2 regions of the Pseudoalteromonas sp. SCSIO 43088 genome follow, and region 2 is predicted to be linked to the other one. Evidence: predicted binding sites of a transcription regulator. Region 2 holds the regulator's gene; the other holds the start of a gene.
What was found. The regulator MetJ, encoded in region 2, represses methionine synthesis genes. The targets are predictions, from matches to a motif close to TAGACGTCTAGACGTCTA.

Region 1 (9,086 bases), 490 kb from region 2:
GACAGTGATAGTCGTTATCTTCGATACGAAGGATCGCAGGGCAAGAAAATAATACCCGCGAAAACTCTCTGCGTTCATTCATAGCTGTATCTCCTACTTTAGTGACCTAATGAGTATAGTCGAGTCAGCGGTTGTCGCCTGATTAAATGGCAGCTGAGTATTGAAATTCAAAATCCGGTGGGTTGCCATTATTTGCAAATTAATCTCCTCGGTCTATCTTTAATAGGCATTGATAGGAGTATGATGTGATTACACTTGCAGAAATTGAAGCGGCACTTGATAACAATGAATTCTTTTTAGAATACTTACCCACAATACGTTTAAGTGATAATCGGTGTGTTGGAGCAGAAGCGCTTATTCGTTGGCAGCGAAATGATAAAGTCGTCCCACCTCTCGAGTTTATACCGTTAATTGAAGGTTCTGTATTAAGTGGCATGATCACATACTGGGTCATAGATAAAGTAGCCGAAGAGCTTGCTGAGTGGCTGAATAAGCATGACAACGTACATGTAGGTATTAATGTTCCACCAGAGCTTTGGGGGCGAGGCGGAGTATTCTATACCCTGAAAAAGTCAGCTTTGAATAGTAATGCCAGCAAAGTGATATTTGAATTATCTGAGCGAGGGATCCCCGATAGAATGGGTGTTCAAACTATTCTAGAAAATATCTCTAAGGCAAAAATGGCGTTAGATGATATGCAATTAGGTGAAGCGAATATCTTAGCGCTTGCGCAGTTAAATGTTGATTATATAAAAATAGATAAGTCGGTAATCGATCTGATTTTACAAGATGACTGGGCTACTTCATTACAAAAGAAACAACTCGCAAATTGTGGTTATGACAGTAATCATGCCTATATTGCTGAGGGAGTCGAAACCAAAAAACAAGCCCAAGTAGTCGCTAAAGCGGGGATACAATTTGCACAAGGTTGGTATTTTTCGAGATCATTGAAAGTTGATGAATTCCTTGCATACTTTGCACAAAAAAGCCCCTAAATAGGGGCTTTTTGAGTATCAGCTAATTAGCCAATTTTTTTGTATTTAATACGCTTAGGTTGTGCTGCTTCTGCGCCTAAGGTTTTCTTCAACCACTCTTCGTATTCTGTGTAGTTACCATCGAAGAAGTTAATTTGGCCTTCGTCACGGTAATCAAGAATATGTGTAGCAATACGGTCAAGGAACCAACGGTCATGCGAGATACACATTACACAGCCAGGGAACTCTAAAATAGCGTTCTCAAGTGCACGTAGTGTTTCAACGTCTAGGTCATTGGTTGGCTCATCCAGTAGTAATACGTTGCCACCTGCTTTTAATAGCTTAGCTAGGTGTAAACGGTTGCGCTCACCACCTGATAGGTCTTTAACGAATTTTTGTTGGTCGTTACCTTTGAAGTTAAAGCGGCCAACATAGGCACGGCTTGGGAATTCAAAGTTACCAATTTTTAATACGTCTTGGCCGTTAGAGATTTCTTGGAAAACAGTGTTGCTTTCGTCCATGTCGCCACGGAACTGATCAACCGTTGCAAGCTCAACTGTGTCACCAACAATAATCTCACCGCTATCAGGCGTTTCTTCACCACTTAGCATTTTGAATAGCGTTGATTTACCCGCACCATTGGCACCGATAATACCTACGATAGCGCCTTTCGGCATTGCAAAGTTTAAGTCATCGATTAATACACGCTCGCCAAAGCTCTTCTTCAGGCCTTTCACTTCGATAACTTGGTCACCTAAGCGTGGACCCGGTGGAATGAATAGTTCATTCGTTTCGTTACGCTTTTGGTAATCGTTTTGTTGAAGCTCAGAGAACTGTGCCATACGTGCTTTAGACTTAGCTTGACGGCCTTTCGGGTTTGAACGAACCCATTCAAGTTCTTGCGCGATTGATTTTTGACGTGCTTTTTCAGATTTCTGTTCTTGTTGTAAACGTAAATCTTTTTGCTCAAGCCACGATGAGTAGTTACCTTCCCATGGAATACCTTCACCACGGTCAAGCTCTAAAATCCAACCTGCTACGTTATCTAAGAAATAACGGTCGTGGGTTACAGCAACCACGGTACCTTCGTAGTCGTGTAAGAAGCGCTCTAACCAAGCAACTGACTCAGCGTCTAAGTGGTTGGTCGGTTCGTCAAGAATAAGCATATCTGGTTTTTCAAGTAGTAAACGACAGATCGCAACACGGCGACGCTCACCACCCGAAAGGTGTTCAATTTTTGCATCCCAAGGTGGAAGGCGTAATGCATCAGCTGCACGCTCTAACACGTTGTCGATATTGTGACCGTCGTGCGCTTGGATGATAGCTTCTAGTTCGCCTTGCTCTTTAGCAAGTGCATCGAAGTCAGCACCGTCCATTGCATACTCGTTGTATACTTCATCAAGGCGATTTAGTGCATTTTTAACTTCGCTTACAGCTTCTTCTACTGTTTCGCGAACTGTTTTGCTTTCGTCTAGCACGGGTTCTTGCGGTAAGTAACCGATTTTAGTGCCTGGTTGAGGGCGAGCTTCACCTTCAAAGTCTTGGTCAACACCGGCCATAATGCGAAGTAACGTTGATTTACCTGCACCGTTTAGACCTAGCACACCAATTTTTGCGCCTGGGAAAAAGTGTAAAGAAATATCTTTTAAGATAGTGCGCTTAGGTGGCACAACCTTAGATACTCGACTCATCGAGAATATAAACTTGTCTGGTAACACCATGAAAGAAGCCTTCAATTTATAATAAAAATTAACAGCAAGTATTGTATACCCAAACTACCTCAAAATACAGAATTCAGCGTTTATGATAGGCTTAATATCAAGGTGTTATTTACTCAAAGAGTCATACATTTTAATTAATGACCGCTCAGAAATACTATTTCATTTAGACATCTAAACATCTAGAGGTTGAAATTTCTAACTATCCGTTCATAATTAGCAGTCAGATAAGTATGCTCGGAGCCAGCTATGCCCATTACAGTAAAAGATGAATTGCCTGCCATTGCAAAGTTACGTCAAGAAAACGTGTTTGTAATGCCAAAAAGTCGTGCTAAAACGCAAGAAATCCGCCCAATGCGTTTGGCCATCTTAAACTTAATGCCAAACAAAGTTGAAACCGAAGTGCAGTTTATTCGCTTGTTAGCAAACTCACCGCTGCAAGTTAATGTTGAGCTGTTGCGCTTAGATACCCATCGCACCAGCAGTAACTCTGAACAGCACATGGATACGTTTTATCGTTATTTTTCAGAAGTGAAAGATAATAACTACGATGCCATGATCATAACGGGCGCACCGCTTGCTCATTTAGAGTATGACGAAGTTGCCTACTGGGATGAACTAAAAATTATTTTAGATTGGGCAGAGCAGCATGTGACGTCTACGCTGTTTTCGTGTTGGGCGGCCCATGCGGGGCTTTATCATCACTATGGTCTTAAACGTGATCTGAAACCAAACAAATTAAGCGGTGTTTTCACCCATAAAAGCTATTTTGACCACGCAGCGCTAACGCGTGGCTTTGATGATACCTTTTTAGTGCCACATTCTCGTTATGGTCATATTGATATCGATAAGATCAATGCCTGCGAGGAGCTAGTGGTGTTAGCCGGATCAGAGCGAGTAGGTGCCTACTTAATTAAAAATAAATCAGGTAGCCAAGTGTATATTACTGGCCATCCAGAGTACGATGCTCATACCTTAAAAGGGGAGTATTTACGCGACCAAGAAAAATCAGCGGATGCACCTAAGCCAGAAAATTACTTCCCTGACGATAACCCAGACAACGAACCGTCGAAAACGTGGCAAAGCCATGCCTTTTTATTGTTTTCGAATTGGTTAAACTATTATGTGTACCAAACTACACCGTATGATATTAACTTAGTTAGCCAAGATGTAAGGACTAACAACTATGCCGAGTAATGCAGTGAATAAACGCGAACAATTAACCGAGGCGCTAAAACAGCGAATTTTAATCCTCGATGGCGCGATGGGCACCATGATCCAAGAATATAAATTAGAAGAACAGGATTATCGCGGTGAGCGCTTTAAAGACTGGCACGTACTTATTAAAGGCAATAACGATTTATTAAGCCTGACTCAGCCAAAAATCATTGCTGATATTCACCGTGCTTATTTAGAAGCCGGTGCCGATATCATCGAAACGAATACCTTTAATGCCACGACTATTTCTATGGAAGATTACGACATGGCGAGCCTTAGCCGCGAAATCAACCTCGAGTCAGCGAAGCTTGCACGCGGCGTGTGTGATGAACTTGAAGCAAAAGATCCTAGCAAACCGCGTTATGTAGCCGGTGTACTTGGGCCAACGTCAAAAACCTGTTCTATTTCACCAGATGTAAATGACCCAGGTTATCGTAATATCAACTTTGATAAGCTGGTGGCTGCGTATGTTGAGTCAACACTGGCATTAATGGAAGGTGGTGCTGACCTTATTTTAATAGAAACCATCTTTGATACCCTTAATGCTAAAGCGGCTTCGTTCGCAGTAGAAGAAGCATTCGAGCAAGCTGGTCGTAGTTTACCTGTGATGATTTCGGGCACCATTACCGATGCCTCTGGCCGTACTTTATCAGGGCAAACCACAGAAGCATTTTATAACTCAATTCGTCATATTAAACCGCTATCAATCGGCCTTAACTGCGCCCTAGGCCCTGACTTACTGCGCCAGTATGTTGAAGAGTTATCGCACGTTTGTGAAACCTTTACCTCGGTGCATCCAAATGCAGGTTTACCGAACGAGTTTGGCGAATATGATTTAGAAGCTCCTGAAATGGCAAAAGAAATTATTGATTGGGGCAAGTCTGGCTTTATCAATATTGTAGGTGGTTGTTGTGGCACGACACCGGCTCATATTAAGGCGTTTGCGAAAGGCCTTGAAGGTGTAAAACCTCGCCAATTACCTGAGCTTGAAGTGCGTATGCGCTTATCGGGCCTTGAAGCGTGTAACTTAAACTAGGAAACCGACATGACTGACCAAATTGCTGTATTTACTAACGTCGGTGAGCGTACCAATGTAACAGGCTCGGCTAAGTTTAAGCGCTTGATCATGGAAGAAGATTACGAGACCGCTCTCGATGTTGCCCGTGAACAAGTAGAAAATGGCGCGCAAGTGATTGATATCAACATGGATGAAGCTATGTTGGACTCAAAAGCGGCGATGGTAAAGTTTTTAAACTTAATTGCCTCAGAGCCTGATATCTCAAAAGTACCTATCATGGTCGACTCATCTAAATGGGAAGTGATTGAAGCAGGCTTAAAGTGTATTCAAGGTAAGGCCATTGTTAACTCAATTTCACTTAAAGAAGGTGAAGAGCCATTCATCCGCCAAGCTAAGCTAATTAAACGCTTTGGTGCTGCTGCGGTGGTTATGGCGTTTGATGAAACCGGGCAAGCAGAAACTGCTGATCGTAAGTTCGAGATTTGTCAGCGTAGTTACAAAATACTCGTTGATGATATTGGCTTTCCGCCAGAAGACATTATTTTTGACCCAAACATTTTTGCCGTCGCAACGGGCATTGAAGAGCACGATAACTACGCTGTTGAGTTTATTGAAGGTACGCGCCGAATTAAGCAAGGCTTACCGCACTGTAAAGTGTCGGGTGGTGTATCGAATGTGTCGTTCTCGTTCCGTGGTAATAACCCAGTACGTGAAGCTATTCACTCAGTGTTTTTATACCACGCGATTAAAGCGGGTATGGACATGGGCATTGTAAATGCGGGCCAATTAGCGGTTTACGATGATATTCCCGAAGAGCTGCGCAAAGCTGTAGAAGATGTGATCCTCAATACCGACCCAGGTGCCGGTGAGCGACTTGTTGAACTTGCACCCAAATACTCTGGCATGGCGCAAGCAGAGAAAGTTGAAGATTTAGAGTGGCGTACTTGGCCTGTTGAAAAGCGCCTTGAACATGCACTAGTAAAAGGCATTACCGAATACATCGATGAAGATACCGAAGAGTGCCGCAAGAGCAAAGCTAAGCCTATCGAAGTGATCGAAGGCCCGCTTATGGACGGCATGAACGTAGTAGGTGACTTATTTGGCGCAGGTAAAATGTTCTTACCTCAGGTTGTTAAGTCTGCTCGTGTGATGAAGCGCGCCGTAGCCTATCTTGACCCTTTCATTGAAGCTGAAAAAGAAGAAGGCGCAACCAATGGTAAAGTGGTTATGGCAACCGTTAAGGGTGACGTACACGACATTGGTAAAAACATTGTAGGCGTGGTACTGCAATGTAATAACTACGAGGTTATTGACCTTGGTGTGATGGTGCCGGCAGAGAAAATTTTGCAAACCGCCATTGACGAAAAAGCCGATATTATTGGTTTATCAGGGCTTATTACCCCTTCGCTTGATGAAATGGTGCATGTTGCGAAAGAAATGACCCGCCGTGGTTTTGAATTACCGCTACTGATTGGTGGTGCAACAACCTCTAAAGCGCATACCGCGGTTAAAATTGAACCTCAGTATGATAAAGGTGTGGTTTATGTAAATAACGCCAGCCGCGCTGTGGGTGTGGTTTCTAATTTATTGTCGAAAGAGTTAAAGCCGGCATTTTTAGAGAAAACCAAAGCTGAGTATGAAAAAGTACGTGAACAACAAGCACGTAAAAAGCCGCGCTCAAAACCCGTTACTTTACAGCGTGCTCGCGACAACGCTGTAAAACTCGATTGGGACAACTACACGCCACCTGTGCCGAAAAAACTGGGGGTGACTGAGTTTAAAGATGTTTCGATTGCGACGTTAAGACAGTACATCGACTGGACACCTTATTTCATGACGTGGTCAATCGCTGGTAAGTACCCACGTATTCTTGAAGATGAAATTGTAGGTGAACAGGCTAAAAGCTTATTCGCTGATGCCAACGCAATGCTTGATGAGCTTGAGCAATCAGGTGCGCTACAACCTCTAGGTGTCATTGGTTTATTCCCTGCAAACCGAGTAGGGGATGACATTGAGATTTACACCGATGAGTCGCGTACAACGCTTTTAACTACAGCGTGTCATTTACGTCAGCAAACAGAAAAAACCGACTTTGCTAATTATTGTTTAGCTGATTATATTGCGCCAAAAGGCACCCCTGATTACTTTGGTGCTTTTGCGGTTACTGGTGGTCTTGAAGAAGACGACCTTGCCGATGCCTTCGATGCTAAGCAAGATGATTATAATAAGATCATGGTTAAAGCCGTAGCAGATCGCTTGGCTGAGGCATTTGCTGAGTACTTGCATGAGCAAGTACGTAAAGAGTATTGGGGCTATGCGGTAGATGAAAATCTATCGAACGATGAACTTATTCGTGAAAACTACCAAGGTATTCGCCCTGCGCCAGGTTATCCTGCTTGTCCTGAACATACAGAGAAGAAGAAAATCTGGCAGTTACTTGATACCGAGCAGCGTATTGGCATGAAGCTAACCAGTTCATATGCAATGTGGCCGGGTGCGGCGGTTTCTGGTTGGTATTTCTCTCACCCTGAAGCTAAGTACTACGCTGTAGCGCAAATTCAAAAAGATCAGGTTGAAGATTACGCTAAGCGTACCAACATGACTCTTGCAGAAGCTGAGCGTTGGTTGTCGCCTAATTTGGGCTATGAACCAGAATAATAACCTTTAGTTATTAGCTTTTGTTTAAATTAAAAACGAGCCCACAAATGGCTCGTTTTTTTATGCTCATTTTTTATCATACTTTTTTCTTTTTAATTGTTTTAATACTGGTAAATTCCTTCTAATTTATATATTTGTGTTAAAGTTATACCAATTCGCTTAATAAAGTGGTCTATTTTGAGGCAATAAAACCTCGTTGATAACAAGGCAAAAATTTCGTTATTTAGTTGTTCTAAATCAGAAATTTTTTTGTTCTAAATCAGAAATTTTTAACGCAGGTAGCGACAGGTTTAATCCCTCAAAATGATTAAGTATTATTGCGGATTGGTATTATTGAGATTGATCAAGAAATCTAAGGTGAAATTGTGATTGATACAGTGAATGCAAGTGACAAAGATAAAGCACGATTTTTACGTGTTTTCGCATTTATTGGTTCGATTACCTCGTTTTTAATGGCGATCACCAGCTATCAAGATGGTTACCATGCCCTTAGCTATTTATTGATTATTGGCGGCTTTGTGTTTGCCTCACCTTTCGTCATTAAAAATCGTGACGAAACCATCGCAGTACTTATGCTGTACGCCCTCTATTCGATGATGTGTTTTTTAATTGTCTCTGGGGGGAGCAATGGCACTGGGCCGTTATGGCTGTTTATTGTATCTCCTGTGACATTTTTTATTCGTGGCTTAAAGCGCGGAGCGTTCGATCTTATCTTGCTTGCCAGTATTATCTCTGTGCTTTTCTATTTTACCGATCAATTCGGTTATTACAGTTATCCGAGTCACTACTTTCCGACACGTGTCATGCTGTGTTTCTCGATTTTATGTATTTTGGCTGGCTTCTACGAATATTACCGCAACAAGTACAGTTTGCAGTTAATGGAACAACTTAAGCTTAATCAAAAGCTTGCACGTACTGATGCGATGACTGAACTCGCTAACCGTCGCTACGCAACTGAATGCTTGCAAGATAAGCGCTTTGGCGAAGGGGCAGTGTTCTTGCTGATGGATGTTGATAACTTTAAACAAATCAACGATACCTACGGTCATCAAGTGGGCGATGAGGTGCTAATATTTTTCGCTGATGTCTTTAAAGAAGTGTGCACAGAAGAAGATGTTATTTCCCGTTGGGGCGGCGAAGAGTTTTTAATAGTGATCCCAACAGGGTATGAGCTTAGAGCCAGAAAAGTAGCTGAAAAAATCCATAAGAAGCTTGCTGAAAAGCCATTTACGAGCGGCCAGCATCGTTTTAATGTCACCTTAAGTATTGGCTTGTACGTGCGCGTTGCTGATGAGAGCGTGGATCACTGTTTGAACATTGCCGATAAACGGCTTTACCGCGCTAAATCGCAAGGTAAAAATCAAACGGTTGCTGAAGCCGATTTAGCAAAGCATGAGCCTGCTTGATAAATAAAGCCGCAATTAGCGGCTTTATTTATTGCTCAAATTAATGGCTTTTTTCAAAGTCGCTGACTTCATGCTCAGCTTCTTCCTTAGATTT
Region 2 (9,086 bases):
CGAGTAGAAGAGTTCTCTTCTGTTTTTGACTCACCAAAGGTATCGCGTGCTGGTGGTAAAAGAGCATCTAAAATACGCTCTTCTGCCGCTTCTTCAGCGCGATGTTTGAATTTTTTGGTTTGCTGTTCACGCGTCATTTTAATTGAGATATCAACTAAATCGCGGATGATCGTTTCTACTTCTTTACCAACATAGCCCACTTCGGTGAACTTTGTTGCTTCAACTTTAATGAAAGGCGCATTAGCAAGTTTAGCTAGGCGGCGAGCAATTTCAGTTTTACCCACACCTGTTGGGCCAATCATTAAAATGTTTTTTGGTGTTACTTCACTACGTAAATCATCGCTCAGTTGCATACGGCGCCAGCGGTTACGTAGCGCGATTGAAACTGCTTTTTTAGCTTTAGCTTGGCCAATAATATGTTGATCAAGCTCGTGAACGATTTCTCTTGGCGTCATCTCAGACATGGCAGTTCCTATTACAATTCTTCAATAGTTTGGAAATTATTCGTGAATACGCAGATGTTGCCTGCAATAGTAAGGCTTTTCTCTACAATGTCACGTGCACTTAGGTCGGTGTTTTCTAGTAGCGCTGTGGCTGCTGATTGCGCGAAGTTACCACCACTGCCAATCGCAATTAGGTCGTTTTCTGGCTGCACAACATCACCGTTACCTGTGATAATTAATGAAGCAGTTTCGTCTGCAACTGCTAATAGTGCTTCGAGCTTTCTAAGTGCACGATCACTACGCCAATCTTTGGCCATTTCTACGGCAGCTTTGGTTAAGTTGCCCTGGTGCATTTCTAGTTTGCTTTCAAATCGTTCGAAAAGGGTGAAGGCATCAGCAGTACCGCCAGCGAAACCAGCGATTACTTTGCCATTATAAAGACGTCGAACTTTGCGGGCGTTGCCCTTCATTACGGTGTTACCAAGTGAAACTTGGCCGTCGCCACCAATAACGACCTTGTCGTCGCGGCGTACACTTACAATAGTGGTCATGATTATTCCTCATCATCGAGCGGCAAGGCCGCTCGTAAAAAGCGATTGATGAGGTGTTTATATGGGTGAATGAACTAAAATCAAGTCCAAAGCCAAATTCCGCAGCCCATTATTTTGATGCGTTTAAGTTTATTCTTGTCACTTTCGGCTAAACGTTTGGTTTCGTATGGGCCTAAGCGCACTTTATACCAAATACCATTGCTGCCTTGTGTTTTCTTAACTTCGGCCACTAAGCCGGCAAAAGCGATTTTAGCTTTTAATGTTTGTGCTTGCTCTAATGTTCTAAAAGAGCCGCACTGCATTACATATGGACCTTTTTGTTCAATTTCTTTTACTTCAACCTGAACTTCGTGCTCTTTAATCTCTTTGATAAATTCAGGTGTCTTAGGTGGTGGAATAACTACTTCTTCTTTTTTAGTCGGGTTTGCTTGCTGCTCTACTAACTCAGGATCAGCATTATGTTTGATATACCATAGGCCGTAACCAAACCCGCCTACTAAGATAAGCGCAATTAAAACAAGAATAATAGGGAAGGGCTTTTTCGCCGGGGCTTGTTTTTTATTATTTCGATTTGCTGGTTTTTTATTTATGTAATCGTGTTGTGCCATGACTCTTAATTGGCCTTTAAATCATATCTATAGGATCAACATCTAAGCTCCAACGCACCTTTTGCGCTAATTTACTGGTACTTATATAGTCGACCATTTGCGCTAAATATTGGTGTAAGTGGGAGCGTTCCTGCGCCTGAATATGTAACTGAAAGCGATATTTACCTGCTACACGTTCCAGTGGTGCAGGTATCGGACCGAGCAATTGTATACCAGATACGTTCTGGACAGGAACCAAATCAGTTAAAAAATCCATCACTTGATTTATGTTATGTCCTTCGGCACGAACCATAGCCATATTTGTGATTGGTGGAAGCTGCGCGTCTTCTCGCTCTGTGAGTGCGTAACGGGCAAAATCTTGGTAACCATTATTAACTAAGTCTTGCAGTAGCGGGTGCTCAGGAAAGTGAGTTTGTAATAATACTTGCCCAGGTTCACCACTGCGACCAGCACGGCCTGCCACTTGCGTAACAAGTTGCGCTAAATGCTCTGTGGCGCGAAAATCACACGAATATAATCCACTGTCGACATCTAGGATTAAAACAAGGCTAACATCGGCAAAGTGGTGGCCTTTTGCCAACATTTGCGTGCCAACTAAGATACGCGCACCGCCTTGGTTAATATCATCAAGCGCTTTTTCTAAGCTGCCTTTACGACGAGTTGAATCTCGGTCAATACGACTAATCGGAATGTCAGGGAAGGTTTGTGTTAAAAACTCTTCGATTTGTTCAGTGCCTTTGCCATTTGGAAAAATCTGCGTACTGCCGCAATCCGGGCATTGATGAGGCACTTGGTGTTGTTCACCACAGTGGTGACAAATCATCTGGCCAATGGCTTTATGAAAGGTTGCACTGGTGCTACAACGTGAGCACTCACTTAGCCAACCACACTCATGGCATATAAGGGTAGGCGAAAAACCACGACGGTTTAAAAACACCATCACTTGCTTACCACGTTCTAAATGTTGGCGCATATAGGCAAGGCTGGCATGGGCAATACCTGCTTGTTCAGGCTGGCCTTTCATATCCATTAAGTGGAACTGGTTATCGGTGCTGGTTTGAGCTCGCTCAGTAAGGCTCAACAGCTGGTATTTGTTATTAATTGCTTTATGTAAGGTCTCAAGTGCTGGTGTGGCACTGCCTAAAACCAGAGGAATATTATGCTGGTATGCTCTATAAGCGGCTAGATCTCTAGCATGATAGCGTAGTGTATCTTGTTGCTTAAACGAGCTGTCGTGCTCTTCATCAACGATGATCATGCCAAGAGATAAAAAAGGTAAGAAAATACTCGAGCGTGTGCCGATCACTATAGCGCAGCTGCCTTTTTCACAAAAACGCCAGGTCTGTAAGCGTTCGTTATCTGTCAGTGCTGAGTGCCATAGCATAATCGGGGTATCAGGAAAGCGACGACGAAAACGATTAACCGTTTGTGGTGTTAAGCCAATTTCAGGCACTAATACTAAGGCTTGCTGACCTTTTTTTAGCACTTCTTCTAGGCATTGCAAATACACTTCGGTTTTACCACTTCCGGTAACCCCTTCAAGCAAAAAGCTGGTAAAGCCACGAGCTTGGTTAATGCTGGTACAGGCAACAGCTTGCTCTTTATTAAGCACCGGCTTGCTACCAACAGTCGGCGCGCGTTGCTGCCATTGGTTATCATGTTCAATAAACTGGGTGATCAGTTCTTTATCGAGCAGACTGTCGATGGTTTTTTTGGTAAATCCGAGTGCTTTTAATTCTGTAACCGATGATTTGCCTGATTCGGCTAGCTGTTTTAATAAACTTAACTGGGTTTTTGCTTTCAGCGACGGCAGTTTTGCACCTTTATCGGTCAGCTCAACCATGTTAATACTGGTTTTATCTGGGCATTCGCCTTGCCTTAATGCAGCCGGAAGTGCTGTATGAATGGTCTCGCCCAATGGGTAACAGTAGTAGCGTGCTGTGAATTTAAGTAATGCTAAATGTTGCTCAGATAAAACAGGCGTATCGTCTATAACATCAATAATCGGCTTGATTTTGTCAGCAGGAACATCGGTTGATGTTTTAAGAGCCAAGACCACGGCAACCTTTTTTTGACTACCAAATGGCACGCGAACCCGCATACCAGGCTTTAACTCAGGGCTATGCAGCAGCTGTTCAACTTTATAATCGAAGGTACGCTGTAAAGGGACTTTTATGGCAACTTCTACAAAGTGCATAACAACTCAACTGAAACAAAGATAGAAAGATAATGTACTAAAATTACTGTTAAAAACCTACCAACAAATACTGAACAACAGCCCACTTGATTATTTTTTTAGCGAAAGATGCATTTAAAGCTTGTCGCAAGGTCACTTGAGCTATAAAATACGCGGCCTATTAATTGTATTAACTGCGTATGGTGCCAAACTTCGGGTTTGGAGAGCGATACGGCCTTAACTAGAGGTTCCCTATGAAAGAAGGTATTCACCCTAAGTACGAAGCTATCACTGCAACTTGTTCATGTGGTAACAAATTCGAAACTAGCTCAACTCTTTGTAAAGACATCCACTTAGACGTATGTTCTGAGTGTCACCCGTTTTACACTGGTAAGCAAAAGATTTTAGACACTGGCGGCCGTGTTGATCGTTTCAACAAGCGCTTTGGTGCACTTAGCAGCAAGAAGTAATCTCTGCTGTTTAGTTAAAAAAAGCACCTTAGGGTGCTTTTTTTATGCCTAAAATTCACAAAACTCATTATTAACGCTGCTACTTACTTATCATCTTCACTTATGTATCTTGCATAACTATTTCTGGTTGTTATGCCCATTATGTCGCTAATTTTGCAGACAAAGTGCCATCCCTTGGCTATATTCTTTTTTGTATAAACTTTCATAAAAGTTATTAAAAATAATAAATTTAAATAACTTTGTGAGTAAATGCTGTGAACTTCGTTGAAATGGCTATTTTGGACTAATTTCGGCTAATTGCAGTGTACGTGCGTATAAAATACAAAAACACGTGCTTAAAAGGTCATAAATAGGTGAATTTTTATGTCTGATTAATCGCAACTATGCGCAGAAACTGTTGGGAAATCCTTTAAAATTAAGCGATATAGCATATAACAGGATAGACCTGATAATACTTGGAATTTTTATACATTACAGGTATCGTACTGATGCAAGCTCTCTCACTTTTTAACTTTTTGCAGGATACTATCGCGTTATGTCAGATTTTCGTGAACAAGCATTACATTACCACGCTCACCCCGTTCCAGGTAAAATTAGTGTTGAACTAACCAAGCCAGCCGAAACGGTTAACGATCTCGCTTTAGCTTATAGCCCTGGTGTGGCTGAACCCGTCCGTGAAATTGCTGCTGATCCAGCAAATGCCTATAAATACACAGGCAAAGGTAACATGGTTGCAGTTATTTCAAACGGTACCGCAATTTTAGGTTTAGGTAACTTAGGTCCGCTTGCATCAAAACCTGTAATGGAAGGTAAAGCGTTACTATTCAAACGTTTTGCTGGTCTTGATTCAATTGATATTGAAGTTAAACACCGCACAACAGAAGATTTCATTAATACGGTTGCTAACATCGCTGATACGTTTGGTGGTATCAACCTTGAAGATATTAAAGCGCCTGAGTGTTTTGAAATCGAAAAAGCGCTTATTGAGCGCTGTGATATTCCAGTTTTCCACGATGACCAACATGGTACAGCTATTGTGACTGCTGCTGGTATGCTTAACGCTCTTGAAGTGCAAGGTAAAGATATCGAAGATGCTATCATCGTATGTTTAGGTGCCGGTGCCGCTGCTGTTGCTTGTATGGAGCTTTTAATTAAGTGTGGCGCACTGCGTGAACACATTTATATGCTTGACCGTAAAGGTGTGATCCATACACGTCGTGATGACTTAAACGAGTATAAGCAATTATTTGCTAACAATACGGATAAGCGTACATTACAAGATGTAATTGCTGATGCTGATGTATTCGTTGGTGTATCAGGTCCTAACCTGTTAACTGCAGATGATCTTAAGCTGATGGCAGATAAGCCAGTCGTGTTTGCATGTTCAAACCCAGATCCTGAGATTGCTCCAGAAGTTGCACACAGTGCGCGTAACGATTTAATTATGGCAACGGGTCGTTCTGATTTCCCTAACCAAGTAAATAACGTGCTTTGTTTCCCATTCATTTTCCGTGGTGCGTTAGATGTTCGTGCAACGGCAATTAATGATGAAATGAAAATTGCTGCAGTTCATGCTATTCGTGGTATCGCGAAAGAGCCTGTACCAAGTGAAGTATTAAAAGCGGCTGGCGTTGAGTCACTTGAGTTTGGTGCCGAGTACATCATTCCTAAGCCTATGGATCCGCGTTTATTACCACGTATTGCACGTGCTGTTGCTGAAGCGGCAGTAGAGTCGGGTGTGGCGCAAATCGACATGCCAGAAGATTACATGCGTTAAATTTAATTAGTTATAACGCGCAATAAAAAACTCAGCCTAGGCTGAGTTTTTTTATATCTGCGATTATCGGCGGTGATCCGATGGCCGAAATACTTATTCTGAATCAAGCACTGGGATATCTAATCCCATTTCTTGCATAATTCTTTTAACTTCTTCAGGTACCTTTTCAGGGTTGTCTTTACGTAGGTCGTCATCATTTGGTAATGGTTGACCTGTAAAAGCATGTAAGAAAGCTTCACACAATAACTCACTGTTCGTCGCATGACGCAGGTTATTGATCTGGCGGCGTGTACGCTCGTCAGTTAATACTTTTAATACGTTAAGTGGGATCGATACGGTAATCTTTTTTACTTGTTCTGATTTTTTACCGTGTTCTGCATATGGGTGAATGTATTCACCGTTCCATTTAGCCATAAGTTGTTTCGTTGCCTCGGTTGTCAGTGATTTACGCCTTATTCACAGCGCAAGATGCGGAAATTCTATCTCTTTAAAAAAGATAGTCAAATACTAGTTATTTAGCCATCTAGTGGTGTAAATGTATAAACTTCTATGTGTAAGCCATAAATGCTTTGACTTCTCATATTTGATCATCTAACCTTTTAGACGTCTAAACATCCAATTTAAGAATAGGTGATGAAATGAGCGAAAAAAATAAAGCGACGATTGCTGTTCGTCACGGCATCGAAGCCGATAAACATCATGGTGCGGTTGTACCACCAATTTACTTATCAACCACCTATTCGTTTGCTGATTTTGATACTAAGCGCCAGTATGACTATGGTCGTAGCGGTAATCCAAATCGCGATATCTTAGCTGAAACCTTAGCTGAGCTTGAAGGTGGTGCTAGAGGTATTATAACTGCAACAGGTATGTCTGCTGTGCATTTAGCCACTCAGCTATTAAACAGTGACGATACGTTAGTGATCCCACATGACTGTTATGGCGGTAGTTACCGTTTATTCACCTCGCTTGAAAAACGTGGCCTGTTAAAACTAAAAGTTTTGGATTTAACTAAATCTGAAAATCTCCAAGAAATTTTAGCGATTAAACCTAAGTTGATTTGGATTGAAACGCCAAGTAACCCAATCTTGCGTTTAACAGATATTAAAGCAATCACTAGCATTGCTAAGCAGTGCGGTGCTTTGGTTGCGGCTGACAACACCTTCTTATCACCTGCATTACAAAACCCAATTGAGTTTGGTGTTGATATTGTTGTGCACTCAACCACTAAATACATCAATGGTCACTCTGATGTAGTGGGCGGTGTAGTGATAGCTGCAACGCAAGAGCTAGGCGATGAGCTTGCTTGGTGGGCGAATAATATCGGTATTACTGGTGCACCATTTGACAGCTACTTAACGCTTCGTGGTTTACGTACTTTGAATGTACGTTTAAAGCAGCACCAAGAAAATGCCTTTGCCATTGCTGAGTATTTAGAGAGTTCACCTTATGTAAGCCAAGTTTACTACCCAGGCCTTGCTTCTCACCCACAACATGAGCTTGCTAAAGCACAGCAACGTGGTTTTGGTGGCATGGTGAGCTTTGATATTAAAGGCGACATTAACGATGCTGCTGCGTTTTTAACTAGTCTTAAAGATTTTAGCCTTGCTGAGTCGCTAGGTGGGGTAGAAAGCTTGATTTGTCACCCTGCAACAATGACCCACGCAGGCATGGAGCCTAAAGCGCGCCTTGAAGCCGGTGTGGGCGATACGCTGATCCGTATTTCTGTAGGTATTGAAGACGTAAAAGATCTCATTGCAGATTTAGACCGTGTTTTCAATTTAGTAAAACCAGGTCAAGGCCAGCAAGTTACAAAAGCTGAAGCTAAGCAAGCACAGCAAGATACACAACAAAACGCGTCATTTAAGTTAACGCCAGCACATACGGCATTGTGGTAGAAAAATGGTAAATATTGTTCATAAATTTGGTGGCTCAAGCTTAAGCTCGGCAGATCGTTATCATGCGGTAGCGAACATCGTTCTTGCGAATACTGAGCAGGGCGATTGCGTCGTTGTGTCGGCATCGGGTAAAACAACCGATACCCTGGTAAAGCTTTGGCAAAGTTACCAGCAGCAAGATAGCCAAGCTGTTAGCGATATTCTATTGCTTATTGATAACAATCAACGTGCGCTTATTGAGCAGCTACTTATAGGGCAGAATAAACAACAGGCGTTGGCACAGTTAAAAGATGAACTTGCTGTATTAAATGAATTAATTAGTCAGCAGCAGTTACTTGAAGCACCTTTACTTGCTCATGGTGAAGTGTGGTCGGCGCGTTTATTGGCCGCTTACCTAAGTCAGTTAGGTGTTGATGCGCAAGATGTTGATGCAAGACAGCTGTTTACTCTAAATGATGGTCAGCTTTTACATCAAAAAAACCAACAGCAATGCAGTGATGCGATTAGCAGAAAACATATCAACGTAGTAACGGGTTTTATAGCTGCAGATTGCCAAGGTAATACGGTGACATTAGGCCGCAATGGCAGTGATTACAGTGCCACCTTGTTAGCGAGTTATACTTTTGCTAAGCAAGTGTCTATATGGACAGACACACAAGGGGTATTTAGTACTGACCCTCGGAAAGTTAAAAATGCGGTTAAGTACGCCAAGGTATGCCGCGAGCAAGCTAACCTATTAGCGCGTTTAGGTAACCCAGTATTGCATGCAAAAACCTTGTCGCCGTTAAAAGACTCAGAAATCAAACTGGTGGTAAGAAGTAGCTTTGATTGCGATGCAACGCCAACCGAAGTAGTAAAAGAAGGCTACAGTAAAGCAAAGCGTTTTATTACTACCTTAGATAACATCGATTTATTACGGGTTGATAAACTAAGCAGTGGTGAAGTCGGTGAACTTAGTCAGTTAATTCAACACAGCCTGCACCACTTTACTAAAGATGGCGATACTTACTTATTAGTGCCAGGTCAAAGCACTCACCAAGTTGTAAGCCACTTAGCGGGCCGTGCAAATATTGTCGAGTCTAATTTAAGTGGTTGTGCAGTGGTTGCACCAACGGCAGATGTAATTGCGCTGACAGAGCAAGCAACAGCGCTTTTAAAAGAGC

Region 1: a site for MetJ is predicted at 2,860-2,877, ahead of J8Z28_RS04610 (homoserine O-succinyltransferase). Genes of this name have one in related genera too.

The regions. Positions count from the first base shown of each region.
Region 1 covers NZ_CP072675.1:1,004,023-1,013,108, forward strand. The annotation lists gene J8Z28_RS04595 (PilZ domain-containing protein) at 1-82, opposite strand, end outside; gene J8Z28_RS04600 (EAL domain-containing protein) at 246-995, shown strand; gene ettA (energy-dependent translational throttle protein EttA) at 1,022-2,695, opposite strand; gene J8Z28_RS04610 (homoserine O-succinyltransferase) at 2,942-3,889, shown strand; gene J8Z28_RS04615 (homocysteine S-methyltransferase family protein) at 3,879-4,946, shown strand; gene metH (methionine synthase) at 4,956-7,586, shown strand; gene J8Z28_RS04625 (GGDEF domain-containing protein) at 7,952-8,992, shown strand; gene J8Z28_RS04630 (CsbD family protein) at 9,033-9,086, opposite strand, start outside.
Region 2 covers NZ_CP072675.1:512,878-521,963, forward strand. The annotation lists gene hslU (ATP-dependent protease ATPase subunit HslU) at 1-464, opposite strand, end outside; gene hslV (ATP-dependent protease subunit HslV) at 476-994, opposite strand; gene J8Z28_RS02455 (SPOR domain-containing protein) at 1,075-1,602, opposite strand; gene priA (primosomal protein N') at 1,619-3,799, opposite strand; gene rpmE (50S ribosomal protein L31) at 4,033-4,248, shown strand; gene J8Z28_RS02470 (malic enzyme-like NAD(P)-binding protein) at 4,784-6,025, shown strand; gene metJ (met regulon transcriptional regulator MetJ) at 6,119-6,439, opposite strand; gene metB (cystathionine gamma-synthase) at 6,664-7,923, shown strand; gene metL (bifunctional aspartate kinase/homoserine dehydrogenase II) at 7,928-9,086, shown strand, end outside.